One region of the Paenibacillus sp. FSL R7-0163 genome, then DNA from elsewhere that is predicted to be linked to it. Evidence: predicted binding sites of a transcription regulator. Region 1 holds the regulator's gene; each other region holds the start of a gene.
The links. Region 1 encodes Rex, which represses fermentation and respiration genes when NADH is low (regulators of the CRP and FNR family bind a similar motif). Its sites were predicted from a motif close to TTGTGAAATATTTCACAA; they were not measured.

Region 2: the regulator Rex is predicted to act here: its motif matches at 4,613-4,630, upstream of pflB (formate C-acetyltransferase).
Region 3: the regulator Rex is predicted to act here: its motif matches at 4,053-4,070, upstream of NST45_RS27325 (cytochrome ubiquinol oxidase subunit I).
Region 4: the regulator Rex is predicted to act here: its motif matches at 5,786-5,803, upstream of scfA (six-cysteine ranthipeptide SCIFF).

Annotation. Positions count from the first base shown of each region.
Region 1 is NZ_CP150224.1:1,583,354-1,591,238, forward strand. Features, by position in the region: gene panC (pantoate--beta-alanine ligase) at 1-558, shown strand, start outside; gene panD (aspartate 1-decarboxylase) at 551-934, shown strand; gene NST45_RS06995 (hypothetical protein) at 1,046-1,687, shown strand; gene dinG (ATP-dependent DNA helicase DinG) at 1,814-4,675, shown strand; gene NST45_RS07005 (redox-sensing transcriptional repressor Rex) at 4,806-5,459, shown strand; gene NST45_RS07010 (amidohydrolase) at 5,446-6,747, shown strand; gene NST45_RS07015 (DUF5590 domain-containing protein) at 6,920-7,438, shown strand; gene NST45_RS07020 (hypothetical protein) at 7,849-7,885, shown strand, end outside.
Region 2 is NZ_CP150224.1:1,267,757-1,275,641, reverse strand. Features, by position in the region: gene NST45_RS05435 (extracellular solute-binding protein) at 1-869, opposite strand, end outside; gene pflA (pyruvate formate-lyase-activating protein) at 1,307-2,044, opposite strand; gene pflB (formate C-acetyltransferase) at 2,261-4,522, opposite strand; gene adhE (bifunctional acetaldehyde-CoA/alcohol dehydrogenase) at 4,775-7,396, opposite strand; gene NST45_RS05415 (extracellular solute-binding protein) at 7,803-7,885, opposite strand, start outside.
Region 3 is NZ_CP150224.1:6,208,859-6,216,743, reverse strand. Features, by position in the region: gene cydD (thiol reductant ABC exporter subunit CydD) at 1-1,585, opposite strand, end outside; gene cydB (cytochrome d ubiquinol oxidase subunit II) at 1,585-2,601, opposite strand; gene NST45_RS27325 (cytochrome ubiquinol oxidase subunit I) at 2,588-3,991, opposite strand; gene NST45_RS27320 (cold-shock protein) at 4,214-4,441, opposite strand; gene NST45_RS27315 (cold-shock protein) at 4,534-4,734, opposite strand; gene NST45_RS27310 (trypsin-like peptidase domain-containing protein) at 5,154-6,401, opposite strand; gene NST45_RS27305 (hypothetical protein) at 6,790-6,996, shown strand; gene NST45_RS27300 (MBL fold metallo-hydrolase) at 6,965-7,771, opposite strand; gene yycI (two-component system regulatory protein YycI) at 7,786-7,885, opposite strand, start outside.
Region 4 is NZ_CP150224.1:5,397,617-5,405,501, reverse strand. Features, by position in the region: gene NST45_RS23730 (hypothetical protein) at 1-183, shown strand, start outside; gene NST45_RS23725 (flavocytochrome c) at 810-2,600, opposite strand; gene NST45_RS23720 (histidine kinase) at 2,873-4,459, shown strand; gene NST45_RS23715 (response regulator) at 4,434-5,216, shown strand; gene scfA (six-cysteine ranthipeptide SCIFF) at 5,829-5,978, shown strand; gene scfB (thioether cross-link-forming SCIFF peptide maturase) at 6,101-7,495, shown strand.

The DNA.
Region 1 (7,885 bases):
GAGCTTACTACCCGGCTATGTGGGGCTTCCCGCCCTGGGCATTTTGATGGTGTAACCACAGTGGTTAATAAATTCTTCAATATTGTACAGCCGGATTATGCTTTCTTTGGGCTGAAGGATGCTCAACAAGTTGCTGTCCTTCGCCGAATGGTGTCCGATCTTAATATGAATGTCGAAATTATCCCTTGTCCGATCGTTCGTGAAGGGGATGGACTTGCGCTCAGCTCACGTAACGTATTCTTGTCTCCAGAGGAGCGTAGTCAGGCATTGGTGTTATCTCGTTCCTTACGTGAAGCACGTCAGTCTATTGAAGAAGGAAAAGTAAGAACCGTTGCTGAAGTGCGGGAATTGTTGACATCGGTTATTTCCAGCTCTCCTCTAGCGGTGATTGATTATGCGGAGATCCTAACATTCCCTGATCTTGAAGGATTAGAGGATGAAGCTCTTTTATCAGAAGTGGATGGGGAAATTATTATAGCGCTTGCCGTGAAGTTTGGCAGAACACGCTTGATTGATAATAATGTATTTATTCCAAAGGAGGTTGCTGCACTTGTTTAGACATATGATGAAATCCAAAATTCACCGCGCAACAGTAACGGAAGCGAATTTAAACTATGTGGGCAGTATTACCATTGATGAGAGCTTGATGGAAGCCGCGGACATTCTTGAGAATGAAAAAGTTCAAATTGTGGATAACAATAATGGTTCGCGACTGGAGACCTATGTAATCCCTGGACCGCGTGGAAGCGGAGTGATCTGTCTTAATGGTGCCGCAGCTCGTCTTGTTCAGCCGGGCGATACAGTAATTATCATTTCGTATGCGATGTTGTCCTCGGAAGAACTGGAGTCACATAAGCCAACGGTGGTATTCGTGGATGAGAATAACAAACCAGTGAAGCTGGCTGATCATGAATTGCATGCTACAATCGCTTAATGTATGGACTTACGCCATGTAATGAATGGCAGGGATGAAAGACCCCGATCTCGCAGAAAATGAAGTCAGGCAAGCTGAACTGATTTCATCTTCAGTAAGGGGGGATAGCCCATGTTTCAACATTTGTTTGCTGAAATGAACAAGGTGCTTCAGGAGATCATAACAGATTACCCTACAGCGGAGGGTGCCCGCCGGAACGAGCTTTTATGCAATTATAATATGCTGCATAGACTGAGCGATAAAGTGATGGATGAATGGCTCGCTTTTGCTGAGAAGCTAAGTCACTTTCGCGAAAGTGCGGATTTTACAGCAGTGGTCGAAGAGGAAGTGCCGGAACAGGAAGCACCAGAGCTGTGTATGGATTCCTTTGTAAGAGGTCAGGGATATTATAAGCTGCTGATGTATGGAAAGTGTATTGATCAGTTTAAAGAAGTTATTGCGCAATACCCGGATAGCTTGGCTGCTCGATTATATTTAGCCATCTCTTATCTGCAGGAAGGTGACGGTGAAGCCGCTTGGAGTCATCTGAACCATATGCTGGGCTTGATACGGGAGACCAAGCTGAAAGCCATGGTATATAATGCTTTAGGCTGCATACGAGCCTCACAGGAACGTTTTAATGAAGCGCAGGAATTGTTTGACCTTGCCTTGCAGCATGACCCGGCGCTTCCGGAGCCAAACGTTAACTTAGAGGTATGCCGCCGTCGTGGAGGGAAGCTGCATTTTGGAAATCAGCTGGTTTCCCTTTTGTAAAAGAATAACGGTTTTGGAAATTTCTATTCAAGCGATGCATCCCCTGAACCAGTGGTGTGCATCGCCTTTTTTCGCAACTTCTGTTATGCTGATTAAGAGTCTCAATTGAAAGGGAATAGAATTATAATGAAATTTGCCGTGCTTGATTTTGAAACAACAGGAACCCAATCCGTGGGTGAAATTATCCAGGTTGGCCTTGCAATTATAGAAGAAGACCGGTCCATCTCCCGGGTATATGGTTCCTATGTCAAGCCCGGAACGCCGATTCCTCCTTTTATAACAGGTCTGACGGGGATTACCGATGATGATGTGAAGGATGCGCCTGAGCTGGATGAGATGATGATGGAGCTTGTTCCGCTCTTGGATGATGTTGTGCTTGTAGGGCATAATGTCGCTTTCGACTTCCATTTTTTACAAAATGCTTTAGATCGTTGTGGTTATTTGCCATTTCAAGGGCGGATTTTGGATACGATTGATTTTCTGAAAATTTGCTTTCCTTCGCTCACATCTTATCAGCTAGGCTCTGTCAGTGCTCATTTTGGAGTGACACATGATCGTCCGCATCAGGCAGATAGTGATGCACTTGCGACTGCTTTAGTGCTGTTGAAATGTCTGGAGGAGCTCTACGAGCTGCCGCTGCTTACGATCCAGAGACTCTGTGAGCTGTTTACCGAAGAGGATAGTGATCTGGGCTGGTACTTTGATGGTCTGCTGCGAGAGCGGGAAGCGGAGACGCTACAGCCCGAAGGTGATCTGACTTTCTATCGTCAATTAGCGCTTGCAGTAGGAGACTGGACGGAGTTAGCGCCACCTAGAGATGAGCATGCTGAGAATCCGCTAGCGAATTTATCTTTTACTGATTATATGGACGAAGTAACCAAACGACTTAAAGACACATTACCGCAGTATGAAAGCCGGGAAGCTCAGGATATTATGATCAATGAGGTGATGACGGCACTTGCCGAAGACAAACACCTACTGATCGAAGCGGGCACAGGAACCGGTAAATCGCTCGGTTATTTGTTGCCTGCCATTTATCAAAGCGTTCGCACCAATGAAAAAGTCATGGTCAGCACTCATACCATTAATCTGCAGGACCAATTGCGCGAGCGGGATATCCCTTTGTTAACGCAGGTAGTTCCTTTTCCGTTTAAAGCTGCTATTTTTAAGGGAAGAGGACATTATTTGTGTCTGCGTAAGTTTGAGCATAAAATTAATAAAAAGGACTTTATAAGCCCAAGGGAAGATGCGCTTACTGCAGCTCAGATGATCGTATGGCTCACTCAAAGTGAATCAGGGGATGATGAAGAGCTGAATTTAAGCGGCCGGGGCGGTGATTTCTGGGAGACGGTGGCAAGCGATACCGATTCCTGTCTGGGACGTTCCTGTCCTTGGTTCCGCAAATGCTATTATCATAGGGCCAAGCATGAAGCTGGGATTGCTGACGTGGTCATTACGAACCACTCCAAGCTATTCGCAGATGTTAAAGCTGGGCACCAGCTGCTTCCAGCTTACGAGCATCTTGTAATTGATGAAGCACATCATTTAGAAGATGTGGCTGGTAAACATCTTGGCATGCATATGAAGCATTTCACTGTGGCACACACGTTATCGCGACTGTATAAAGATAGCCGAAACGGACAGCTTCCTGCTCTGCGCCAGATCTTACAGTCGTCAGGCAGTGAAGAGGCTTCAGAATGGAGCGGAGTCATCGATCGGATCTACCCGGATCTGCTTACTGTCAAAGAAACCTGGGATGCACTCAGCGACAAGCTGTTCAGCCTTTTGCCGGAACGCAGTGATGCAGCAGCAGGGGAAGCGGGACAACTGGTTATGCGTTTGCTTCCCGCCCGTAAGCCGAAGGATTGGGATGAATTAGTTGCGCTTGAGAACACTATGAATCTGACGTTAAGCGACATCATCCGTAAGGGTGATAAAATGCTTAATGAGATGCGTGACCAGGAAAGCCAATCCTCAGCAGACAGTCTTGTTACTGATATTAGCGGTTTATTTAAGGATTTGGCTTCCATACGTGAGCAAGTAAGATTCTTTATGGGGCTGAATGACGATAATGTAGTATATTGGCTGGAGGCAAATGGAAATTACCGCAGCAAATCACTGCAGATGTATGCCGTCCCTGTGGATGTTAGCAGCCAGCTTAAAGAGTTGTTCTTCGATAAGAAAAAAAGCATCGTGCTTACCTCGGCGACGCTGTCTGTAGATAAATCTTTTCAGTTTATGATTGATAATCTCGGACTTAACGAAGCTGCGGAAGAGGGACGTCTAATGACTTCACTCCTTCCTTCTCCCTTTAAGTATCGCGAGCAGGCGCTGCTAGTTATACCGCGTGATTTTCCTAGTGTGAAGGGCAGTGTGGGCGATGCTCGATTTGTCGATACACTCGTACAGTCGTTAGCAGAAGCTGCCAAAACAACACGTGGGCGGATGCTGGTTCTGTTTACTTCTTATAAAATGCTGCGTCAGGTATATGATCCGCTTAAAGAGGCTTTGGCCTCACAAGAGATTACGGTGCTTGGTCAAGGCGTGGAAGGTGGCAGCCGGAGCAAGCTGATCCGCCGCTTTCAGGACAGTGCAGCATCCGTTCTGCTGGGGACGAGCAGCTTCTGGGAAGGTGTAGATATTCCAGGTGAAGCACTGACTTGCCTGGCCATCGTGAGACTTCCGTTTCAACCGCCGAATCACCCGTTGGCGGAAGCGAAGTCGGAGTTATTGCAGGCTCAGAAGAAGAATCCGTTCATGAAATTGTCTGTTCCTCAAGCGGTTATTCGCTTTAAGCAGGGATTCGGAAGACTGGTTCGCACGGCGCAGGATCGCGGAATAGTTATTGTTTATGATACAAGGGTTATTGAATCTCATTACGGGAAGTATTTCCTTTATTCATTGCCTGGTCCCAAAATGGAGCATATGCTGACTGATCAAATGGTCCCCCGCATAGCGGAATGGCTAGAGGATGGCGGCGCTTCTTAAAATGCTCGTCTTCAGTTTAGCTCCTCCTTATCCTTAAGGGCGGTAAGTTACAGTACCGCCCTTAATAAGGAGAGGTATACGTTTGAATATGGATTTTCACAAGAACATTACTATTTTTAGGAGGAAAAATATGAAATCGGATAAAATATCAGAAGCCGTTGTTCGCAGACTACCTGTGTATTTGCGTTTTTTGAATGATCTCCAGAATCGCGAAATATTAACAGTTTCCTCTCAGGAACTTGGACAAAAGCTGGATCTTAATCCCGCACAGATTCGTAAGGATTTAGCGTATTTTGGTGACTTCGGCAGAAAAGGTATCGGCTATGATGTAACGTATCTTATTGAGAAAATCCGTCATATTCTGAAGCTGGATCAACAGCTTAATGTAGCTTTAGTAGGGGCAGGTAATCTCGGACATGCCTTGTCTAATTACAATGCATATCTTAAAGATACAATGAAAATCACCGCTATATTTGATTCGTACGCTCCTAAGGTTGGACGTAAGATCAACTCCCTTACTGTGCAACCAATGGATGAACTAGGCAGCACGATTCGTGAGCAAGGTATTCGCATTGCCATTATTACCGTACCTGATTCAGAAGCTCAAAATGTAGCAGATATTCTCATTTCTTCTGGGATTGAAGCGATTTTGAACTTTGCCCCTGTGATTCTGAAGACACCACCGAATATCCGGGTGCATGCAGCTGATTTTACAACTGATCTGCAAAGTCTTGCTTATTACTTGCGGGATGGAAAGGAAGAAAGCGAACATGAACAGCAATAAAACGATAATTAAGGGCGGGTATTTTCTGACTCCGGGAACGGATGAGCCGGTTCTGAGTGGATATATGACTATTGAAGATGATTTAATCACTTACATAGGAAAAGAAGAGCCTCAGATGGAAGCTGGAGTGCAAGTGGTTGATGGCAGTCGTCTGCTGTTCATGCCTGGACTTGTAAACACACATGGTCATGCGGCGATGTCTTTGCTGCGTGGATATGGAGATGATTTAGCGCTACAAGTGTGGCTTCAGGAGAAAATGTGGCCGATGGAGGAAAAGTTCACCGGTGATGATGTATACTGGGGAACCTCCTTATCTGTATTGGAAATGCTGAAGGGTGGAACTACGACCTTCCTCGATATGTATGATCATATGGACCGAGTAGCTGAGGTAGCTGAGTTATCAGGTATCCGTTCCGTATTGATGCGTGGTGTGATCGGGTTATGTCCAGAGGATGTACAGAATCACAAGCTTGCGGAAGCGATTTCTTTTGCCCGTAACTGGCATGGAAAGGCGGACGGTAGAATTACTACTATGATCTCGCCGCACGCCCCTTATACTTGCCCTCCGGACTTCCTGGTTAAGTTCGTGCAGGCAGCGCATGATCTGGATTTACCGATGCATACGCATATGTCCGAAACGAAACGTGAAGTGGAACAAAATGTGGCGGATTACGGGTTGCGTCCTGTAGCTCACTTAGAGAAGCTTGGAATGTTCACACGTCCCTCGATAGTTGCACATGGTGTTCATTTAAATGATGAAGAGATTGAGATCTTGGCTCGCCATAATGTGGGTGTCTCTCATAATCCGGGCAGTAATTTGAAGCTGGCTAGCGGAGTGGCTCGGGTTACTGATCTTCTAAAAGCTGGTGTGAAGGTGTCTCTTGGCACGGATGGCGCGGCAAGCAACAATAACTTGGATATGTTTGAAGAGATGCGGCTTGCAGCTCTCATTCATAAGGGTGTCAGCGGTGATCCAACGGCTGTTCCAGCTCCAGAAGCTCTACGTATGGCTACAGAATATGGCGCCCAGTCCATCTTTTTAAATAATGTAGGTAGACTTGCTGTTGGGATGAAAGCTGATTTCATTGCAATTGATATAGATCAGCCGCATTTGCTGCCACACACAGATCTGTTGTCTCATGCAGTTTACTCTGCTAGCGCTAAGGATGTTGAGCATGTGTGGGTGAATGGTAAACAGGTCATCAAGCATGGACAATGCTTAACCCTGGATGAGGAAGCTATCCGGCGTAAAGCGCAAGAAGCCTTCGAAGGTTTATTGAAGCGTTAAGTCTGGATAATAACGAATAAATAATAGGCTGCGACTTTTTGCTTTTAGCAAAAGTTGCGGCCTTTTGTACATTTTAAAGGCTGGGAAAGCTAGAAAATTATGAAATTTTGGATAAACACGCGGGTGTGTTATATAATCAAAAAAGATATATTACTAGAAAGGGAGCTGTACCTTGAAGAAAAGGAAAAAATGGATCCTCCTGGGGTCAGTTCTGATTCTGCTCCTGGGGTTTGGACTTATCCAGTTCTATGCCTATATTATGAAAGATCAATGGAACGAGCGGGATATCGCCAAGGATGTTGCCAAAACCAGAGCGGGTCTAACAGAGGTAACCAAAGCACAAAAATCGGTTTGGGATGAAAATGCAGTGTACTGGGTTTTAACAGGAAAAAATGAAGCCGGGACTGCTCTTATGGTCTGGGTCCGCTTTACGGTAGATGGAAAATATGCTGAAGGCGACGACGCAGTGTTTGCTGAGGAACTAAGTAAAGGAACCTCAGAAGCCCAAATACGCGGCATTATCAAAGCTGATCTTCCGGACATAACGATTGAACGCTTGCTGCCGGGAGTATATAACGGAGAGTATGCTTGGCAGCTTTTTTATAAACAGAGCGGTCGGTATTATTATCAATTTTATCGGTTTTCGGATGGGTCCCGAATGGGTGAAGGTTACAGTTTACCTAAAAGTTAAGCCGAACATAAGGAAATTAAGGGTGGCAATGTAAACAAGCGAACTTATTATAAGTTCGCTTGTTTACATTTATTTGATGTACAAAAGTGATATACTAAGTGATATACTGAATGGGTGGTTATCACCGAATATTCTCTTAAATTCACATACAAAAATAGGCCGATTGATTAAAAATCAAGGCCGATTTTGTCGAAAACGAGGAATATATTTGGTATTGATGGAAATATTTAAAAAATTAAATTTTAAATATATTCACATTTATTTTGAAATTAGTATATACACCTGTGATATACTACTACTTGTAATTAGAACAGCAATAAGAGACTTCAGTCTCTCTGATGAGCTCTCAAGTAGCTATAAATTATTATACTGAGCTTTATATTTTGTCATCTTTGAGAGGAGGACGTTTCTTGAAATTACGTCTTGTACCTGTGCTGATAACGTCTC
Region 2 (7,885 bases), 320 kb from region 1:
AATTGTGTTGTGTATTCAGCATATTCAAAGCCAAGTTCGCCTTTTTTGAAGTAGCCTTTATCAACCCATTCTTTATATTTCGCAAATCCTTTTACTACATTTGGATCAGACCATTTAGCTTCGCCTGTTGCAAATTTAGCAGTTACATCTGGACCTGCATAACGTGACCACAAGTGGTTAGCTAACATAAGTGGTACCCAACCAGCTTTGGATGCACCAGCCAAAGGTACTTTTCCATCAGCCTTGATATCAGCCAATTGTTGTTCCAATTCGGCAAACGTTGTTGGAGCCTTCCAGCCCTTGCTTGTATAGTATTCTTTGTTATAGAAGAAGCCTTCTCCAGAACCACCGATAGGCAATCCATAGATTTTTCCTTCATAAGTGAAAGGATCAAGATTTGAGAATTTATCCTTAATTCCAAGTTCCTCAAGAATTGGAGTCAGGTCAAGTAATTTACCTTCTTTAGCATAGATCTTGGAGTCAGGACTACCGAACAGATCGAAGATTTCCGGCGGATTACCCGCAGCCATTTCACCACGCAATTTTTCTTTACGGTTTACATCTGAATCTACCCCATCGAGTTTAAAGGTCAGACCCGGTACATCCTCTTGTACCTTGTTAACTACTTCTTCGAGAATAGCCAGACGTTTCTGCTTGTCTGCACCGATTTGAGTGTGACGAATCGTCATTTCAAATGGCTCGTTATTTACCGGTTCTTCTGTTGCAGGAGCATTTGTAGCGGCTGAATTAGTCGCGGTAGCGTTTCCATCTCCTTTGTTAGAAGACTCATTGTTGTTGCCTCCGCAACCAGTCAGTAAAGCTGATGATACGAAAATCAGGGACAATAGCAAAGTCATACTTTTTTTCATTTCTTGTGACCCTCCCTATATATTGATGTGCTTTACACTTCTTATTATAGAAAACAGACTTCATTATCGTAAGGTTAAGATTCATCCACTATAGGGATAAAAATCTCTAATGTAAGCGGAATCAACTACATTATAAGTTATATTACATAACACAAAAATGTTAAATCGCTTAATTTATTTGTTTTTCTCATCACAAAACTTTGTTTTCACTCTAGAAACAATTAATAAAACATCCAAATAGTCACATTACCTGACATATTCATTTATTATCCATCCCATTAACCACGTGTAACTATAGCATGTCTTTATTAGGAATAGTATAAAACTACCCCCTCAGAGGAGCTTTATCCCCTCCCTTTTTACTTCCTCATAACAAAAAACCGCACCTTCAGTGATCAACCACTGAGGGTACGGTCTCTCTTAAAAATATATATCTATTATACCAATGCCGTTTGCTTACGACCTTCTTCTACCAAGCGATATGCCCGTTGCACTTCTTCTTCTGTTGGAGAAGGTACTCCATCCAGTTCATAAGCTTTGCCGAGCATTTCCCATTTATAGATACCCATCTGATGATAAGGTAAGATTTCGAATTTCTCGACGCCATTTAAGGTTCCAATATAACGACCTAAGTTAATGAGATCCTCTTCACGATCATGAATACCAGGTACATACACATGTCGGATCCACATCTTACGATTATGGTCTGAGAGCCAGCGTGCAAGCTTCAAAGTTCGATCATTGGATTTACCAGTTAACTTGATATGCGCTTCTTCATCAATATGCTTCAGATCAAGCATAACCAAATCTGTAACGTCCAATAAGTCATTAATCTTGTCACCTTCGTTGTAGCCATTACTATCTAATGTGGTATGCAGATTCCAACGTTTTTTCACTTCCGTGAATAACTGCTTTACAAATTGCGCCTGCAAGGTTGGTTCTCCACCGGATACAGTTAACCCGCCACCGGATGAACGATAGTAGTTTATATATGGCTCGATCTCCGAAAGCACTTCTTCTAGAGTCATTTCTTTACCTTCATCTAAAGCCCAAGTATCAGGGTTATGGCAATACTGACATTTCAGCAAGCAGCCTTGCATAAACAAGACAAATCGAATACCAGGTCCATCAACGGTTCCAAAGGTTTCCAAAGAGTGTATGCGACCTTTAATCATAGGATGTCATCCTTTCGCCACGACAGACTAACAGTCCCTCTTTCAACGATGAAGCTTCCTGTCTTTGAGACTGTCATATCCCTAAATCGCGGCTATAAAATTTAAAATTTTAACAATTCTCGAACAAGATATTACCGCCCTTGAGACAAGGGCGGTATCTTCCTTGCAATTATTTCAATGTAGTACTAATTCAAAGATCTTCATGACAGAAACAAATTACATCGAACCGTGGAATGTACGGTTGATTACATCCATTTGTTGTTCGCGAGTCAGCTTGATGAAGTTAACTGCATAGCCGGATACACGAATAGTCAATTGTGGATAGTTCTCTGGGTGCTCCATAGCGTCCATCAGCTGTTCACGGTTAAATACGTTAACATTCAAATGCTGAGCGTTGTTATGGAAGTATCCATCCATCATGTGTACCAGGTTAGACTTACGGGAATCCTCGTCTTTACCAAGTGCCTTAGGTACGATGGAGAACGTGTTAGAGATACCATCTTGTGCATCGGAGTAAGGCAGTTTAGCTACAGAGTTCAGGGAAGCCAAGGCGCCTTTCTTGTCACGTCCGTGCATTGGGTTAGCACCCGGTGCGAAAGGTTCACCTTTCTTACGTCCGTCAGGTGTAGTCCCTGTCTTCTTACCGTACACTACATTCGAAGTAATGGTCAGTACCGATTGAGTTGGCACAGAATCACGATATGTTTTGTTTTTACGGATCATAGTCATGAAGGTTTCAACCAATTCTACTGCGATGCTGTCTACAGCATCGTCATTGTTACCGTAGCAAGGGAATTCGCCTTCGGTTTCGAAGTCGATCGCAATACCTTGTTCGTTACGAATAGGTTTTACTTTGGCGTATTTAATTGCGCTTAGTGAGTCAGCTGCAACGGACAGCCCAGCAATACCACAAGCCATCGTACGCAGAATGTCACGGTCATGCAGCGCCATTTCGATACGTTCGTAAGAATATTTGTCATGCATATAGTGAATGATGTTCAAAGTGTTAACATAAGTTTTAGCCAACCACTCCATCATCGGTTTGAAACGTTTCATTACTTCGTCATAATCCAGATATTCAGAAGTGATCGCTGGGAATTCCGGTCCAACTTGTGCTCCGGATTTTTCGTCTATACCACCATTGATAGCATACAGCAATGCTTTTGCCAGGTTGGCACGAGCGCCGAAGAACTGCATTTGTTTACCGATACGCATTGGAGATACGCAGCAAGCAATCGCATAATCTTCACCCCAGTATGGACGCATTACATCGTCATTTTCATACTGAATTGCACTAGTTTCAATGGAAACCTTAGCACAATATTTTTTGAAGGCTTCAGGCAATTTTTCGGACCACAGTACAGTTAAGTTTGGTTCCGGAGCTGGACCCAAGTTGTACAGGGTGTTCAAGAAACGGAAGCTGTTCTTGGTAACACGAGTTGTTCCGTCTTCAGCCATACCACCGATGGATTCAGTTACCCATGTTGGGTCACCGGAGAACAGATCATTATAGTCAGGTGTACGCAAGAATTTCACGATACGCAGTTTCATTACGAAATGATCGACGATTTCTTGTACTTGTTCTTCAGTCAAAGTACCTTCAGCAATATCGCGTTCTGCATAGATGTCCAAGAAAGAGGACACACGGCCTAGGGACATCGCTGCACCATTTTGCTCTTTAACTGCTGCCAGATACCCGAAGTATACCCATTGAGTAGCTTCTTTGAAGTTGGTCGCTGGTCTGGAAATATCCATACCATGAGCGGCTGCCATTTCTTTCAATTCGCCAAGTGCACGAATTTGCTCGGACAGCTCTTCACGCAAACGAATAATATCTTCAGTCATGGAATCAACTTCAAGCTCAGTTTGTTGTTGTTTTTTGTCTTTAATGAGGAAATCAATACCGTACAGAGCAATGCGGCGGTAGTCGCCGATGATGCGTCCGCGGCCGTAAGCATCAGGAAGACCTGTAATTACGCCGGATTTACGCACAGCTCTCATGTCTGGTGTATATGCATCAAATACGCCTTGGTTATGCGTTTTGCGAATGTTCGTAAACATGTCAACGATGTTTTGTGGAAGCTCGAAGCCGTAAGCCTTCGTAGCATCAACCATCATCTTGATCCCGCCAAATGGCTGGATGGAACGTTTGAAAGGAGCGTCAGTCTGTACGCCTACAATTTGTTCCTTGTCTTTGTCAATGTAGCCTGGAGCATGTGAAGTGATTGTGGAGACAGTATCTAGGGAAACATCCCATACGCCGCCTCTTTCTCTTTCTTCCTTGCTCAATTGGGAAATAATCTTCCATAGTTCAGTTGTGTTACTAGTAGGTCCTACGAGGAATTCTTCGTTTCCTTCATAAGGCTTAATGTTACTTGCGATAAAGTTGTTAACGTCAACTTTTCTGGACCATTTACCTTTTGTAAAACTTCTCCAACCGGATTTCACTTCTTGTACATCTTTTTCAATCACCGACATGCTAAATCCCTCCATCTATATTTATAATATTTGTAGAGATCGCGGGCTTGAAGGTTGATCCCGTGTCTCGTGATCCCAAGAAAGATATGGTTGTTCGAAAATTCACAATCATTGTTCCATGTATGGGACCGTTGTTTATATAAACATTTTAGTTTATTTTCTATAAATAGACTGTGACAAATATCACCTTTCCGGTGATATTTGTCACTTATATCTAGTCCACAACCATCCTATTATCTACTTAACCAAATATTAATTATCAAATCTTCCGTAGAAAGCATTACGGTACACATCTGCAAGTTCAGATACCAGTGGCAGCTTAGGATTGGCAGTTGTACATTGATCTTCAAATGCACGGTCAGCCAAGTAATCTACACGGGATTCAAAATCCTTAGGATCAAAGCCCAGTTGTTGGAAGGATTCTTCGATACCCAGTTTTTTGTTCATATCGCGAATAGCATTGATCAGGCTAGTTACACCTTCTTCAGTTGTGCGAGCTGGCAATCCCAGAATACGGGCGATTTCTGCATAACGCTCGTCAGCTACGAAGTGTGAATATTTAGGGAACGAAGCGAACTTCGTAGGTTTCTTAGCATTGTAACGAATAACGTGTGGCATAAGGATCGCATTAGTACGACCGTGAGCAGTGTGATATTGACCGCCCCATTTATGCGCCAAACTGTGGTTAATACCCAGGAAAGCATTAGCAAAGGCCATACCAGCAAGTGTTGATGCGTTATGCATTTTCTCACGGGCAACTCTGTCGCCTTCAAGCGCCGATTTTTCAAGGTATTGGAATACCAATTGGATTGCTTTAATTGCCAGACCATCAGTGTAGTCACTCGCCATAACAGATACATAAGCTTCGATGGCATGTGTCAATACGTCCATACCTGTATCAGCAACAGCAGTTTTTGGCAAGCTATATACGAACTCTGGATCAATGATAGCTACGTCTGGAGTTAGCTCGTAGTCAGCCAAAGGATATTTAGTGTGTTGTTCAGTTGTTTTATCGGTAATAACTGCGAAAGATGTTACTTCCGAACCCGTACCCGAAGTAGTAGGAATCGCTACAAACTTAGCTTTGTTTCCAAGTTTAGGGAATTTGTAAACCCGTTTACGGATATCCATGAATTTTTGTTTCAGACCGTTAAAGTCTGCGTCTGGATGTTCATAGAATAACCACATTCCTTTTGCAGCATCCATTGGGGAACCACCACCAAGTGCGATGATGCAGTCCGGTTGGAATCTGTTCATCATTGCTGTACCTTTTTCAACTGTAGTTGTCGATGGATCTGGTTCAACTTCCGAGAACACTTCGATCGCTACAGGAGTTTGGCGTTGACGCAGGTAATGTTCAACTCTCTCAACATATCCGAGCTTAACCATCATTGGGTCAGTGATAATTGCGACACGTGTGATATCAGGCATTTTGGTCAGGTACTGAGTAGCGCCTTTTTCGAAATAGATCTTGTCAGGTACTTTAAACCATTGCATATTCACGGTACGACGATTCACCCTTTTCACGTTGATCAAATTAATTGCTGTAACGTTTTGCGACACGGAGTTACGACCATAAGATCCGCAGCCCAGCGTCAACGAAGGGATGTTAGTGTTATAGATATCGCCGATCGCACCATGAGTGGAAGGCGAGTTAACGAGAATACGTCCTGTTTGCAGACGGTTGGAGAACTTCATGATTACTTCTTCGTTGTTGGAGTGGATAGCCGAACTATGGCCCATACCACCAAATTCAACAACTTGTGCTGCGCGTTCGATACCTTGATCTGCGTTTTTAACTTTGTAGCAAGCAAGCACAGGACTCAATTTTTCAGCGGACAATGGATATTTAGTGCCTACACCTTCAAGTTCTGCTACCAGAATCTTAGTGCCGGCAGGAACTTGAATGCCGCACATTTCAGCAATTTTCACTGCGGATTGTCCAACGATTGCTGGGTTAACCGCACATTTATCAACGTTCATAGCGCCGCTAGTAAGTTTGGCAGCTTCTTCTTTGTTAACAAAGTAGCAGCCATTAGCGATCATTTTCTTTTTCACTTGATCAAAGATTGGTTCTTCGATAATAACAGCTTGCTCGGAAGCACAGATCATACCATTATCAAATGTTTTGGAAAGAATGATGTCCGTTACGGCTTGATCGATATCCGCGCTCTTTTCGATGAATGCAGGTACGTTACCAGGACCTACGCCAAGAGCTGGTTTACCACAGCTATAAGCTGCTTTTACCATTGCAGAACCGCCTGTTGCGAGAATAAGTGCAACGTCAGGGTTGTTCATCAAAGCGTTTGTTTTGTCCATCGTTGGCATTTCAATCCATTGGATACAATTCTCAGGTGCGCCAGCTTTTACAGCCGCATCATGAAGAATTCTAGCAGCTGCTGCACTACACTCTTGCGCAGATGGGTGGAAACCGAATATAATAGGGTTCCGTGTCTTAATCGAAATCAACGCTTTAAACATCGTGGTGGATGTAGGGTTGGTTACCGGTGTGATACCCATTACAATTCCGACGGGCTCAGCAATTTTTTGGAAGCTTTCATAAGCATTGTCTTCAATAACGCCTACTGTTTTATCGTATTTAATTCCGTGCCAGATATATTCTGTCGAGAAGATGTTTTTAGTAATTTTGTCTTCGTAAACCCCGCGGCCAGTTTCTTCTACAGCCAATTTAGCGAGGTACATATGTTTGTCGAGTCCAGCCAACGCCATTGCATGAACGATTGTGTCAACTTGCTCTTGATCCAGCGCCATGAATGCCTCATGTGCTTTTTTCGCTTTATCCACTAAAGTCTGAATATACTCTTCAGCGGTAGTTTGTTTAACTTGGGCGGCGACTTCGTTCTTAACTGCCATCTCCCTCGTCCTCCTGTCAATTTTTAGGTTGTTTTTCTCTACACATTTATCTTATCACATCATTTCCACCTTGTATAGTGAAATCTTTCACAAAGTATAAAGTTTTTTTGATTTGTTTTCAAAGCGCTTTCATTCGATCATATTATAGCTTTTTTACCATTATTTATGATTTATTATTTCTTAAATTTAAAGTTTATGTTTAAAAAGACAAGAACTGATACCCATTTTCTACCTTTCCGCTCGCAAAAATATTTTAAAAAAGCAAACCTAATTTTGTTGACACTCTATTTTTCTCATGACCCTCTAAAAAATAGTGGGATGCCCCCCGTCGTGTTGATTTATAAAAATATCAATAATATAAACATAAAAAAACCGACTCCTAAGGAGCCGGTTCTGTTCTTCCTAGCTATTCTACTTTAATTGTGTCGAAGAATTTCTCTTGCACTGTTTTGGCAGCAGCTTCAAGCTGTGTCTTGGAATCTGTTCCTT
Region 3 (7,885 bases), 2.2 Mb from region 1:
GCACCATCGTCTCCTTCAGCTCATATTCCGTTTCAATATCCAGATGCGCCGTTGGCTCATCTAGAAGCATAATTGGACGGCTGCTAAGCAGTGCCCGGGCTAATGCCACCCGTTGCTCCTGGCCACCGCTGAACGAACGGCCACCGCCACCAATCATCTCATCTAAACCATGCGGAAGAGTATCCACCAGCCCCGATAAACCAGTAGCTTTCACTGCCGCGGCAACAGCTTCCATAGAAGCCTCAGGGTAATAAAAACGTATATTATCCGCTAACGTGCCGCTAAAAATATACGGACGCTGCGGGATATATGAGGTCTGTTTTCGCCAAGCCTCATCCGTTAATGCACTAACCGTTGTACTGTTAACCGTGATACTTCCTGAGGTAGGGTGTAAGAAACCCCCTAATATATCCACTAAAGTAGATTTACCGGCCCCGCTCTCTCCGATAATCCCAATTTTGCTAGCTCCTTTAAATTGCAGGTTCAGCGCTTCCAGCGAAGAAAGCCCTGCTTCCTCATACTTCACGCTAACGTCATTTAATGTGAGCACGCTATTCTCATGCCAAGTGAATATTTGTTCCGATGTTTTTGCTGCAGAACCGACAGATAGATTACCGTTAGGGCCGATTACTTCAGCCTTCACCTCATCTTGATCTATAATGCTCTTCATTGCTTCAGCGGCTTCTTTCCCATCCAAAGTAGCATGGAAATCTGAACCCACCAATCTGACAGGCAGGAAATATTCCGGAGCCAAGATTAGAATCGTTAAGCCCGTAACCAATGTCATTTGTTCATTTACAAGCCGCAAACCAAGACTTACCGCTACAGAAGCTACAGACAGCATAGTGAAGAAATCCAGGGCGAACGATGACAAAAAGGCCACTCGCAGCGTACGCATGGTCGCCGAGCGATAACGATCGCTGACCGTAGCAATGCTGTCGCTATGACTACGACTGCGCCCTAGAAATTTTAATGTTTCTAGTCCACGTAGTGAGTCTACGAAATGATTAGATAATGTGCGATATGATTTCAATTGCCGATCCATTTGCTTACGGGCCGTCATCCCAATCAAAATCATAAAAACAATAATAATCGGCATAGTTACCGTAAGAATAATCCCGCTCGTAGTGTCCATCGTAAAGACGTAAATAAGCACCAAGACCGGTGTAACAGACATCCCTACCATTCTAGGAATGATTGCTTCCAGATACGTGCGGAATTTAGTTACGCCTTCCAGCACTAGTGTAACAAGATCCCCGGTTCCACGCCCGCCCACCATTCTAGGGCCAAGCTGGAAGAGCTTGTCCATCATTTCCCTCCGCATAGTGCTGCCCGTTGCTTCCGCGAAGCGGTAAGAGACACGGCTCATCAGCATAGCACAAGCATGGCGCACAAGAAATGCAAGAAGGAACAATAGCGCAGTGCCCCATTGTTCCTTCAGAGGTTCTCCCGCAAATAGCGCAGAGATTACTTCTGCCAGCGATTTAGCCAGCAGAAGTATGGACAAGCTTTGCACCAGGGTAAGGAAGCCTACAATCAGAAAGACTGGCTTAACTCCTTTATACCCAAGCAAGTTTTTATCCATTAGTATTCAAGATGCTCCTTCTCGTGAACCCGTTTATGAAAGACAAAGTAACTCCAAATTTGATATCCCAATACGAACGGAAGGATGGTCAGTGCCACAATCGTCATTACCTTCAAAGAGTAATGGCCCGAAGCCGCATTAGTGATCGTCAAATTAAAAGCTTGATCAATTGAACTAATCATAACACGCGGGAACAATCCTACAAAGATAGAAGTTACCGAAAGAGCCATTACCGCTCCTGTCATTCCAAAAGCGTAGCCGTCCTTCTTCTTCGTCATGAAGTAACCGGACAGTACAAAGGCGATAACTCCCAGGGCTACAATAATCATAAGAACCGTTCCACGTTGCTCGAAAATATCCGTCATATTATAAGTCATAATCACAAAAGCAGTAAATAAAGCTGCGAGTGGTATCAGCAATTTTTGTGCCAACTTACGAGCGCGAGCCTGTAGATCACCCACTGTACGCAGCGTTGTGAACATGAGACCATGCACTAGGCACAGAAGGACAACAGTAAGCCCTGCTACTACAGTGTACACATTCACGATATCTGTGAACCCTGCATACATTTGCATATCCCCATCAATAGGCAACCCTTTGATAAAGCTTGCAAACACTACAGCCAAGAGGAATGGTGGAAGGAAGCTGCCGATAAAGATACAGGCATCCCAAGTTCTTTTCCAAGCTAATGAATCACGTTTACCTCTGAATTCAAAAGCGACACCACGCGCTATCAGAGCTAATAAGGCAAATACAAAAGGAATATAGAATCCACTAAACAGCGTTGCATACCACTCCGGGAAAGCCGCAAACATTGCACCCGCAGCGGTGATAAGCCATACCTCATTCCCATCCCAGAAAGGTCCGATCGAGTTAATCAGAACACGGCGCTCTGTATCATTTTTAGCGAGAATTTGTGTTTCCATCCCTACGCCGAAATCGAAACCCTCCAGGAAGAAGAACCCTATAAACAGAACTGCAATCAGCACAAACCACAATTCATTAAGAGATATCATGGGAACCCTCCTCGTTATATGGATCATTCGAATCGCCGTGATCGTTATCCATCGCATAAGGACCTTTTTTAATCACTTTAATAAACAATCCGACCAACACTAATCCTAGAATTAAATAAATCGTTGTAAAAGAAATCACGGAGAACAGAACTTGACCACTTGTAATATTAGGCGACACACTGTCTTCCGTTGTCATCAGTCCGAATACCGTCCATGGCTGACGCCCGAATTCGGTCATGACCCAACCGGCTGTATTCGCAATCGGAGGAAGCAGCAAGCCCCATAACATGAACCGCATAAACCAAGTGTTCGGACGGTCCATTTTTTTGCGCCACATTAAGTACATAGCGTACATTCCCAATACAATCATTAACGTTCCTGCTAGAACCATGATCCGGAAACTCCAGAATGTCGTACGTACAGGTGGAATATAGTCACCGGGGCCATAGGTTTGCTCATACTCCGCTTGCAGCTCAAGCATACCTTTAACTTCACCGGAAAATTTACTGTATGAAAGGAAACTCAGCATATAAGGAATTTGAAATTCTCCAGTACTGATTTGATTCTCTGGATCAATGTTTGCCCATACGGTCCAAGGTGCCGGGTCACCACTCTTACCCCACAGTCCTTCGGAAGCTGCCATTTTCATTGGTTGAGTTTCAACCAAATATTGCGCTTGGGCGTGACCAGCAACAGCTACACCAATAGAAGAAATAATCCCTACGATAGCTGCAATCTGAAAAGACTTCTTAAAGAAAGAAACCTCTTGTTTCTTCAATATTTTATAAGCACTAATACCTGTTACAAGAAAAGCACCTGTTGCATAAGCAGCCAGTACTGTATGTGGGAATTCAACCAGCAATTGTCCGTTCGTAATAAGCGCGAAGAAATCATTCATTTCTGCACGTCCATTATTTATCTCAAAACCCACAGGATGCTGCATAAAAGAGTTAGCCGCTAGAATCCAGAATGCAGATAACATCGTACCGAATGCTACCAGCCAGATGGACAGTAAATGTACTCGCTTGGATACCTTATCCCAGCCGAATATCCATATCCCAATAAAAGTAGACTCCAGGAAAAAGGCTGCCAATGCCTCAACTGCAAGTGGAGCCCCGAATACATCACCCACAAAACGTGAATAATCGGACCAGTTCATCCCGAACTGAAATTCCTGCAATATCCCTGTAACTACCCCTACTGCAAAATTGATGAGGAATAGCTTTCCCCAGAACTGCGCCATTTTTTTGTACTCTTCATTACCTTTTCTAACGTACATTGTCTCCATGATTGCAATCAAGAGCGCTAGTCCGATTGATACCGGTACAAAGAAATAGTGGAATATTGTCGTCGACGCAAATTGTATACGCGACAGCATTACTGTATCCATATTTGTCCCTTCCTTCTCCCCTTTTCGTTAATTATATTCTGTCAAAAATTTAAGCTTCTTTTTGTGATAAATGTCACATAAAGATAGTCATTTAACGGTGAAATTCAAATGATTTGTGACAAAGATCACATTTTAGCATAAAGAAAGCAAAAAAAATAAGACGGTTTACCCGTCTTGAGTGGTTCGTCGTTCTATTAAATGCTTGACTCATTTAGGTATTGGTTAGATGGAAATACCCTTCTTCAGCGATTTGAGATCGCCATTTGAATTAAGCAATTGAGGTAGCATCTTCGTGCTGCGAACCATTGGAGAGTCACATAGACGGCAAGAAGGCGCATGTTCAAATGCGAAATTATCCCTCATCCATCCGTTGCATCCCTCATTGGTACATGCCCAAATTGCGGTATTTTCTTCCGGTATTTCTTCCAAAGGTTTCTTCCGGTAGTTCATTGCCGTTCCTCCCATCCTGTAAGTCAATAGTGAGTAACTAGATATAAAAAGACCGTCCCAACTTTCACAAGCTGGGACGGTTTCTTCTATTATTACAGTTTTACAACGTTTTCGGCTTGTGGTCCACGGTTGCCTTGAACAACGTTGAATTCAACGCGTTGGCCTTCGTCCAAAGTTTTGAAGCCGTCGCCAGTGATTGCGCTGAAGTGAACGAATACGTCGCTTCCGCCTTCAACTTCGATAAATCCGAATCCTTTTTCTGCGTTGAACCATTTAACTGTACCTGTTTGCATGTGTGTTACCTCCACAAATTTAAATTAATATGTTCTTTTTATCTTCAAACAAAGAAAAAATTCACACATTGAAAAAGGTTGTATTACCAAATATGACAGCCCTTTTCAATGCGAGAATTAGGGACTAAATGTATGATTGATATCATATTACCACACCTGATTAGCAAAGGCAAGCAAGCATCCGAATATATCCGGTTTTGCCCTAATAAGTATTACCTTCCAATGTAAGGGCTGCCACTTAGTGTTTATTCCCTAAATAGATCCTTTTTCTGGCATAATTATCATGGTTTTAGAAAAATAGCTTTCCCAAAAACGTTACTTTTATCCGCTTTTTCAAGAAGGTACCCCCTTGGAATCGAAGGGGTAGTCCGCTCTACTTGTCGTAACTGCTATATCATTATATACCGACTTCCAGCATATTATTCCTGTGGTTTTTCAAGAAGTTTAACTGTTGCCTGTTTGGCCTCGCCGTTTCGATAGTAAGTAATTTTCAGATCATCACCGATCTTCGTATGATTATATAAGTACTTGCGAAGAGAAAGGGTAGATATGATGGATTGATCATTAAATTTGGTAATGACATCATTGAATTGCAGTCCAGCTTCCTTCGCAGGGCCAACGGCTTCTAGAACAACTACTCCATCCTTAACACTGTTCGGCAGGTTCAATTCATTGCGTTGATCTTCTGCTAGTGGAACGTACGGATTGTTCAAATCAACTGAATATACACCCAAGTACGAACGGGCAATATGCCCTTTTTCAGCCAGCTCATTAGCGATATCTATCACATGATTCGCAGGAATTGCAAAACCCAGACCCTCTACACCCGTATCTGAAATCTTCATCGTGTTAATTCCAATGACCTTGCCATCGAGATCCACTAACGCGCCGCCACTATTTCCTTCATTAATCGCCGCATCAGTCTGTATCACTTCTTGTTCCCAGTCATATACTCCATCCTGATTAAGGGATACGGGAACCATCCGTTCAGTATAGCTAACAATCCCCGAGGTCAATGTATCACCAAGTCCTAGCGGATTACCGATAGCAATGACCGTTTCACCTAGACGAAGCTTAGAGGAATCACCGAGCTGCGCGATGGTATCGATTCCTTTGGCATCAATAGAGAGTACCGCAATGTCGCTTACTTTATCCGTTCCAACGAGTGTTGCCTTACGGGTCTCTCCGTTCACTGTAACTACCTCGAGATTACCGGAGTCTTCGATGACATGATTATTGGTAATGATAAATGCTTTATTTCCTGTCTTTTTATAGATCACTCCTGAGCCTAGTGCGGACTCATCCAGAATGTTTAATTCTTCATTATCTTCTTTATGATTGATAATACTTACTACTGCAGGGCGAACCGTGGCAGCAGCTTGAATAATCCGGTCAAATGGATCACTACTGCTTGGGGCAACATTTCCAGTTGTTACAACCGGCTTTTGAGCAGTCTCATGACTCATCTGGCCTGTAAACATACTGAATAACAGAACTGCCACCACAGCGCTGACTAAGGAGCAAACGGCGGATATTTGCCAGGTAGATAGCCCTTTACGCGATCTGCGTACAGAATGTCTACGGTTAGCAAACGATCCCTTTGATGCTTCATCCCCTCTGGACCGCGAAACTTTAGTTGAATAGAAATCATCATCAAACAATCCCACCGAAAATCTCCCCCTTCTATTGCCAAGCGTTCACTGTTGTTAAGACCTGAACCTATAGCAACCACGTCCGAACCAAACCTCTGTAACCATTAGACTCCAAATATCACTAAAAAGTTTCACTTTATCCATTAACCCCACAAGAGTTTCGATCAATCGTTAGATTATGATAATCTTTTAATATATCTTCTCTATTAGGAATATTTTGCAACTTAAAAGACTACAATAAAATAGAAGTGTCCCTAAAATTTTAGCTTTGCTCATCACGCTTTTAATTGTATCACAGGCAACCTGCAATTCGGGATTTTCCTCAGCTAAAACACCTGCGAATTTTTTACAGTTTTCAGTTCTAATTACACTATATATTCACACTATTAAAGGAGGATTAATTATGAGTTCTTTTTCAACAAGTATGGATTTAGTCGAGTTTATCGGTAAGCTTGGTGACTTAAAGGATGAACACTACCACATGACCCTTGCCTTTAGCGCAATGATCGAATTGATGATTGAAAAAGGCCTAATCTCCCGCCAAGAATTAGATCGCAAGACCGCTGAACTTGATCAGCTTATGACTGGCTCAGCTTATCCCATGGCGTAGGTTGATCATAATACGTATCACACAGTCTGAACTCACTATCTTTGAAAAAACAGCCCCGATCCTCCATTGCGCCGCGTACCGACATTTTTGCCAAATCCATCATATTGTGATCCCGGCTTAAATGCGCCAAATAGGTCCGTTTGGTCCGCCCTGTAAGAATTTCGCTAAGCGCAGCTCCAGCTGCCTCATTGGAAAGGTGACCCATGTCGCCTAGGATGCGCCGTTTCGTATTCCACGGATAACGTCCCATTCTCAGCAATTCGATATCATGATTCGCCTCCAGCACCAATACATCTGCATCTGAAATTGCATCTCTTACCTTATCACTAACATAGCCCAGGTCTGTAGCTACACATAACTTCTCTTTTCCATCATAAAAATTGTAACCCACTGGCTCCGCTGCATCATGAGAAATCGCAAAGGATTCTACTCGCATACTGCCGAAATCCTTGTGCTGGCCAGACTCCATGATCATACGGTTATACTCCGGTATTTTACCAATTCCCTTCTCGATAGCTCCCCAGGTATTGGTGTTCGCATAAATCGGAAGATCGTATTTACGGGCCATGGCCCCGAGTCCCTTGATATGATCGGAATGTTCGTGTGTAACTAGAATCCCGTCTATATCATTACCCGTTAGTTCACGCATGGCCAACAGCTCATCGATCCGCTTGGCACTAAAACCTGCGTCAATCATAAGTGTTGTCTCCCCGTTTCGTACCACCGTTACATTGCCGGTAGAACCACTGGACAGTACTGTAAATGAAATCCCCATTTTCCTTACTCCTTCTACTCTGTTGTCTTAGGACTGATGATGTCCGCACTAATAGCATCCACATAATAGGCATTGCCGTTCTCCAGCATAAACCGCCACATCGGCGAAGCTACC
Region 4 (7,885 bases), 3.0 Mb from region 1:
GATAAATGTCCTCAATGTGGGGGAAAGATGAAATATTATAATAAACCAGTGGAATGGAGAGAGGTACAGTACAGTGATGGTAGAAGAAAGCGTGAAACTACAAAAAGGGTTCCTGCATTAGAGTGTAAGCGAAATTCAGAGCATTGTTATAGAGTTGACCCTGCCGAAGATATGTTATTATAGTTTTTCGATAAGTGAATCATTTTCAAAATGCATTGACTTGAAAAATTACAGACGACTCCAATGTCATCGTATTACACTTTTATTTTTATGCTGTTTGCATGTCTTGTTATTTGCTAACACGATCTACGATGAGCTTCATGCTGTTGTAAACTAAGGTGACGAGGTTAAAATGTAGTTGAGATACACATTTACGTGTTCTACTGTGGGTCTCCGCTTTTGTTCAAGGTAGACTTGGGCCTGAAGGGGAGGAGGAATCGTATATCTTGTTTCCACACATGTGGAGTCAGTGCCTTTGTTGGTGAGGGATGTAACAGTGATTCAACCCCCTTTACTTACTTAAGTTTTCCAGTGTCTAGGAAATTTGAAGGAACCCTTGTCAATTAGTCACTAAATAATTGGGGAATTTTAATTCCACGAACGGAGAACGATAAAAGAGCCGCGAGTTAGACGAGCGTAGCCCCTAGACTCCACCATAATAAACCGCCCTGTTCGCAATGTTGCTAACAGGGCGGTTTGCTATGTCATAGAGGGCAGCTTGAAAGTTAGCAGTCAACCGGCACTCTACAAGTTATCTTGCACGTTTTTAAGTCTACCTTATTAATAGAGCAGTTACACAAAAAGTAAGATTACTCTGCTACAACTTGTTTGCCTGCAATCCGGCCGAATGTGAAGATATCAGCGATGGCATTACCGCCAAGACGGTTTGCACCATGAATGACCCCTGTTACTTCACCTGCAGCGAACAACCCAGGGATGACTTCGCCTTTTTCATTCAATACGCGAGTCTTCTCGTCGATCACCAAGCCGCCCATTGTATGGTGAACGGAGGGTACAGCTTTTTCGATGTAGTAAGGGCCTTTTTCAAGAGATTTCAATCCACCGCGATGTTTGAAATCAAGGTCTTTACCTGTTTTCGCATAATCATTTACTTTATTAATCGTTTCTTTCAAAGTGTTCACGTCGATTTTGAAGAAATCAGCTGCCTCCTCAATCGTATCGGCTTTAAAGAGCAAGCCTTGTTTAACGAGTTGATCGTATTCGTCTTGATGAACTTCTATCGTTTTACCGATATCCTCAATACCTTGGTTCCATAATTGATACGTATATCCGCCCGTTTGGGCAAGAATTGCTTTAGAAATAACGTCTCGACGTTCTAATTCCTCAACGAAGCGCTTGCCTTCTTGGTTAATCAGGATCGCACCATCGAAGCGGGAATCTGCAACAAGGGAAATAACACCTGTCTCAGGATTACAGATTGGATACGTTTGAATACTCTCCATGTTTGTCAGTTTGGCGCCAATCGTTTCTGCCATAACGATACCGTCACCTGTAGATCCTGGTGTATCGGTAGACATATATTTTTCATCCATTTTAGGGTTATACTTTTTACGCATCTCTACATTGGATCCAAAACCACCGGTAGCGATGATGACGCCTTTGTTCGCATGGAATGTGATCTTGTCGCCAGTACCCGAAGTCGCAGTTACACCTGTTATTTTGCCGCTTTCGTCCTTCAGCAAGGTTTCGGCTTTCATATTCGTTTTGATCGTGATTTGATCAGCGTCTGTTTTGGCTTTTAACTTAGTAATCAATTCAACACCTGTATGACCTACAGGAATCAACGCACGTTTTCTGGAATGGCCTCCAAATTGGAACAGATGATCAGGTAAGAACTCTACCTTGATATCATCGCGCAGCCATTCGGCAGATGCTAGAGCATTGTCGGCAAGAATACGAACCATCTTTGGATCCCCGAGGTTGTCTCCGCCTTTCATCGTATCATCATAGAACAAGTCAGCCGTGTCATCAGTGATGCCAAGAGCACGTTCAACCCAGTTGTCCGGCGCATTCATCTCACCACCGGAGATCAATGTGTTGCCGCCAACAGCTGGCATTTTCTCGAGCAGAACTACATTAGCTCCAGCGCTCTTCGCTTCGATAGCCGCACTAAAGCCAGCACCCCCGGCACCGATGACGACAACATCATAGGTTTGCTCGACTTCTTCTTTGTCTTTGCTTCCACTGACTGCAGCGCCAGCGACAAGGGTAAGTCCAGACTTCGTAATGGCATCTTGAATGGCTTCGAGATATCCTTTGCTTGTAACTGTAGATCCGCTAATGGCATCAACTTTTGCGCTGTTAGTTGCCATGACATCTTGCTTGAGCTGCGTATAAACAGGTTCTGCAAGTACTTCATTTTCCTTATGCTCTGTCACTTTAATGTCAGTGATCTTGTTATCTAATAAGGAGACTTGTACTTTAATATCGCCATGTTTACCTTGCCCAACTCCTTCAAAGACTTGAACTCCGTTTGCATCTGCAGCGGGCTCTGCATCTTTACTGCCGCAAGCAGCAAGCGTGAACATAAGACTGAGGACTAGTAGAATAGATAACAGCTTTTTCGTGTGAGTTCGCATAATATCTCCTTCATTCTGTTGTGAATTGGTTACATACCCTAGGGAGAGGAGGATTTGCTAGGCAAATCCTTTATCTCTAGCCTAGACATGAATGTTATTTCATGTGAAAATATGCACAAGACCTATTATAGATTTAGTACAGCATTATGTATTTGCACAGATTAGTGTTTTTTTGTCTTTTTCGGGCATGTAAGAGACGGATATTGTGAAGGGCTATGATTACAATGAAATCAATTCACTTAAAAATCACGTTAATCGCAGGAGGCTGCTTCTTGCTGCTGTTCGTTGCATTGCTTGTAACAATATATTTGGAGATGAACCATACGGTTGTCCCTTTGAATAAGAACTTAACGCAGCAAGTGGTTACTGCACGCAGCGACCAGATTGATTATTGGTTTAATCAGCGCATTGGAGAGATAGACATGCTTGCTTCTCTAGCTTCGGACCATCAGTGGACACGAGATGAATTGCTGCAAGAGTTCGATAAGTTCGAGGCGAAGAAGCAAGTAGAGTACGAATCCATACGTGTGGTGGATATTCACGGAAATTCCTGGTCAGCAAGGGACAAGCCTTTTTCGATACTAAACCGACCCTACTATCGAAAACTGCTGAATTCAGATTCCAATTATGTGGTGAGCAATCCGATCGTATCCAAAGCGAATGCAGCCGAAATCGTCGTCATTCTTTATCGCGTGAATCCATCGGTGAATGATGAGGTAGCTTATATTGCCGCAGCCGTCTCCGTCAAGAAGATGAAGGAGATTGCTCAAGATGTAATGCTATATGACCAGTCAGGCCAGCTTATCGTCGATTGCAGAGAGCTGGGTGAAGAAGATGGAGCGGAGGAGGCAGCAGATAAGAAGAACATGAGTGTATTTGAGGCTCCAATTCAAAATGTGGAAGGCTGGAAGCTAGTACTCGAAGTACCGAATTCAAGTCTATCGCTAGCGGTGATCAAAACCCAGCGGACTGCATTGCTGGTAGGCGTTCTTATCGGTAGTGCGTTTATCGTCTTTCTGATGCTGCTTGCTTCTTCCATTATTCGTCCAATTCAGTCGCTTCGCCAGGTAATGGAAAATGTGCAGAACGGCAACCAAACCATACGAGCAGATGTTACGCGCTCGGATGAGATCGGCGATCTTGGACGAAGCTTCAATGACATGCTTGTTCAATTATACGCTGTGGAGCAGGACCGAAAGGAGATGGAACTCAGACTGATTCATGAGCAGATCAAGCCGCACTTTTTATACAACACATTGGATACGATCCAGTGGATGGCAACGGAACATGGAGCAGACAATGTGGTGGAGATGGTGGAAGCGCTTAGCGCGTATTTCCGATTAGGGCTTGGCACAGGCAGTCCCTACATTCTGCTTGATCAGGAGTTGTACCATGTCGAGAGTTATCTTCATATTCAAGGTGTGCGATATGAGGAGATTCTGGACTACGAGCTACGATATGATGAAAAGCTTGCTCAGTGCCAAGTCGTTCGCTTCATGCTGCAGCCGTTGGTGGAAAATGCGATTTATCACGGGATTAAGCCACTTGGGGATCAAAAGTGTAAAATTTCGATTACAGCATATAAAAAGGCCAATTATATGGTCATTAAGGTTGAAAATAATGGGGTTATGATTCCGAAAGAAAAGCTTGAACAGATGAATCAAGCCCTTCTTGATGATACATATGATCGTTCTGCCACAGGCTTTGGGCTATACAGTGTAAACCATCGCATTCGACTAACTTACGGGGTGCCATATGGCCTTGCAGTGAAGAGCGAAGATGGCATTACCGTTATGGTCATTCGAATACCTTTGGACGGGGAGTGGAATGAAGATGTGGAAGATTGTCATCGTCGATGATGAAACGATCATTCGCAAAGGCTTGCGACAATACATTGAGGAGAGTCCGTATCTTTTTGAGGTTGCAGGAGAAGCGAAAAGTGCAAACGAAGCATTGAATATGGTGGAGGAAGCCCCACCACATGTATGTCTTGTGGACATCAACATGCCGAATATAAATGGGCTCGATCTGATGAATATATTGCGCGAACGCTGCCCGTCGGTTCTGGTTGTCATCATCAGCGGGTACGATAACTTTGAATATGCGCGTCAAGCCGTGCAACTGCAAGCATTCGATTATGTATTGAAACCTGTGCCGAAGAGTGATCTGAACAAGCTGCTTCATCGGATCGATGAGCATCTTCAGGTAAAATATCCTTTGCATTCACATGAAGGCAGGGTGGATAAGGAGCGGGAGCTTCCCGGGTATACAGGGGATGGAACAGTGCTTATCCAAAAAGTGACGGAGTATATTGACAGTCATTATCAGGATCCGGAGCTGTCTATTACTCGAGTAGCAGCGCTATTTCATATCAACCAAACCTATCTTAGCAAGCGTATGAAGCAAGAAATCGGTGCTTCATTCCTTGACTATGTCACCGAGCTTCGGATATCGAAGGCGAAGGAGATTCTAGATGACGTAATGCCGAATATCAAAATCGGGGATCTGGCCGTGAAGGTAGGGTATAAGAGCCAGTACTATTTTAGTCGTGTGTTTAAAAATAGAGTCGGCTCAAGCCCGATAGAGTACAAAAAGCATCCGTTCGGTTATGGATAGGAGGGCCATTCTCGTCCCTCTGCAGCACGCCATAGATGCTATGCTCAGAGCCGCCTTCTATCAAAACGGTTGGATTTTAAACATGAGCGAGAAGATGAAGTTAAAGCATCCGATTGTGCAATATTTTTATGAACTAAGGCGTAGTACATTATAAAAATAAATAAATTCATTGAATATTCAAGAGCAGATAAAATGTCCGGAAGTGTCTTAGGGCTCCTAATATAAGTTTGTTCACACTGTCCACCCACGCATGTGGAGAGTGTCGCTCTACCGGTAAGGAGGGATACAGTGCAATGAGATCCTTATATTTATTGGACTTTAAGGACAAGTATGAGAAAAAATGTTGTTAAAGGAGATGGCATCATTGCCGTCTCTTTTTTGTTTCACTTTTTTAGTATTGCTCTGACTCTGGTTCCCGCTACGGCATCCTACGATCACAAGCATGAAAGACTGAACGGGAATTAGCATTGATGCTACTTTGTTTATATGTTTAATGCCTCTCTACTCTGCTAGGTGACAGGCATCATAGACGTACTTGCGTGATGTTGCTACGATGTTCCATGGAAATTAAGTGAAAGTGATCACAAGAAATTACAGAAGGAGTCATTTATCGTGAAAAGAATCGTAACCCTAAGCACCCGCAAACTGATGGATACCGCAAAACACGGCGGATGCGGCGCATGCCAGACATCTTGCCAGTCCGCTTGTAAAACTTCCTGCGGCGTTGCAAACCAGAAGTGTGAAAATGCAATGAACAGATAGGATTAGGAATTTTACCGCCCATTGCTCTGATGATGGGCGGCTATTTTTAAGAAATGGACGCTTCCTCTAAAGGATGGCAAAGCCGTTTCTACTTGTGTGCAAAAGGAGCTTGATTAGCAAGTATGATTCATCAATATAAACTAAACGGATACAATATCGTGCTCGACACCTACAGTGGCTCGGTACATGTTGTTGATGACCTAGCATATGAAATTATAGCGGATTATGAGAAAACTTCTGTCGACCAAATCGTGACAATGATGTTAGAAAAATATAAGCATGATTCCAGCATTTCTGAGAGTGACATTCGAGAAACCATCGTGGATATCGAGGAGCTTATAAATGATGGACAGCTTTTTACAAAAGATGAGTATGAGAACCTCTCGCTCGATTTAAAAAAACGAAAAACTTATGTCAAGGCACTCTGCCTCAATGTTGCGCATACCTGTAATCTATCATGCGACTATTGCTTCGCTAGCCAGGGGAAATACAACGGAGACCGAGCGATCATGAGCTATGAGGTTGGACAAAAATCCATCGATTACCTGCTTGAAAATTCGGGCCATCATCGCAACCTGGACATCGACTTTTTCGGCGGGGAGCCGCTTTTGGCCTGGAAAGTGGTTAAACAGATCGTAGCTTATGCAAGAAGCAAAGAACAAGAATACAAAAAGAAGTTCCGCTTCACCTTCACGACGAACGGGATGCTGCTGAACGATGAGGTCACCGAGTTTTTAAATCAGGAAATGTACAATGTCGTATTAAGCCTGGATGGAAGGAAAGAGGTTCATGACCGGCTTCGCCAAACGGTTAACGGAAAAGGCAGCTACGATCATATTCTTCCGAAGTTCCAGGAATTCGTTCGAAAGCGCGGAGACCAAGAGTACTATGTACGGGGAACTTACACTCGTAACAATGTCGATTTTACCAATGATATATTTCATATCGCAGACCTTGGTTTTGACAAAATCTCGATGGAACCAGTCATCTGTGATCCAAAGGAACCCTATGCACTTACTGAGGAGGACCTGCCGGAGATATACAACCAGTACGAAATTCTCGCGAAGGAAATGATCGGGCGTGGTGAACAAGGCAAGGGGTTTACCTTTTATCATTACATGCTTGATCTCTCAGAAGGACCATGCATCCAGAAGAGAATTACTGGCTGTGGTTCGGGAACTGAATATCTTGCTGTCACCCCTTGGGGAGAGCTTTTTCCTTGCCACCAGTTCGTAGGGGATGAAGAGTATAGCATGGGGAACCTCTGGGATGGCATCACAAAGCCAGAGCTGCAATGTCAATTTAAAGAGAGCAACTGCTACTCGAAGCCGGAATGCAAAGACTGCTGGGCTAAACTCTACTGCAGCGGTGGTTGTCCTGCCAATGCACTGCACGCGACGGGTTCCTTAATTGGTACCTATGACTTCAGCTGTGACGTCTTCCGCAAAAGAGTCGAATGTTCCATGATGGTGAAGGTGGATGAATCCATTAGAGCGATGGAAGAGCAACCTAACTAATTAAATAACGAATAAATACACGATAACCGAGAAATAGACACTTTTAAATAAAGTGCTCTTTCTCGGTTTTTTTGTACGGAGAAGAAGGACTGTAAGACAAGAGAGACGATCAGTTTCTGCAAAGGGCAGGTCACTGATCGTCTTTTAGTTTGAATCTATGGAATGAATTCTGTGCGATAGGTTTGTATATCGTTTCATTTTCATCTCGTTCTCAAATACTTCTGGGAATTGTATAACTTCAATGCTTCCCCCAAATCGATCCTCCCGAAGCAGTCGATTTCATTTATGAGCAGTTCACAATGCAGTCATTTCTTTTCAAACAGCTCATATTAACTATACTAAAACACGGCTAGTAAACCTCTCAACTGCTAAAAGGGCAAAACGTTATTG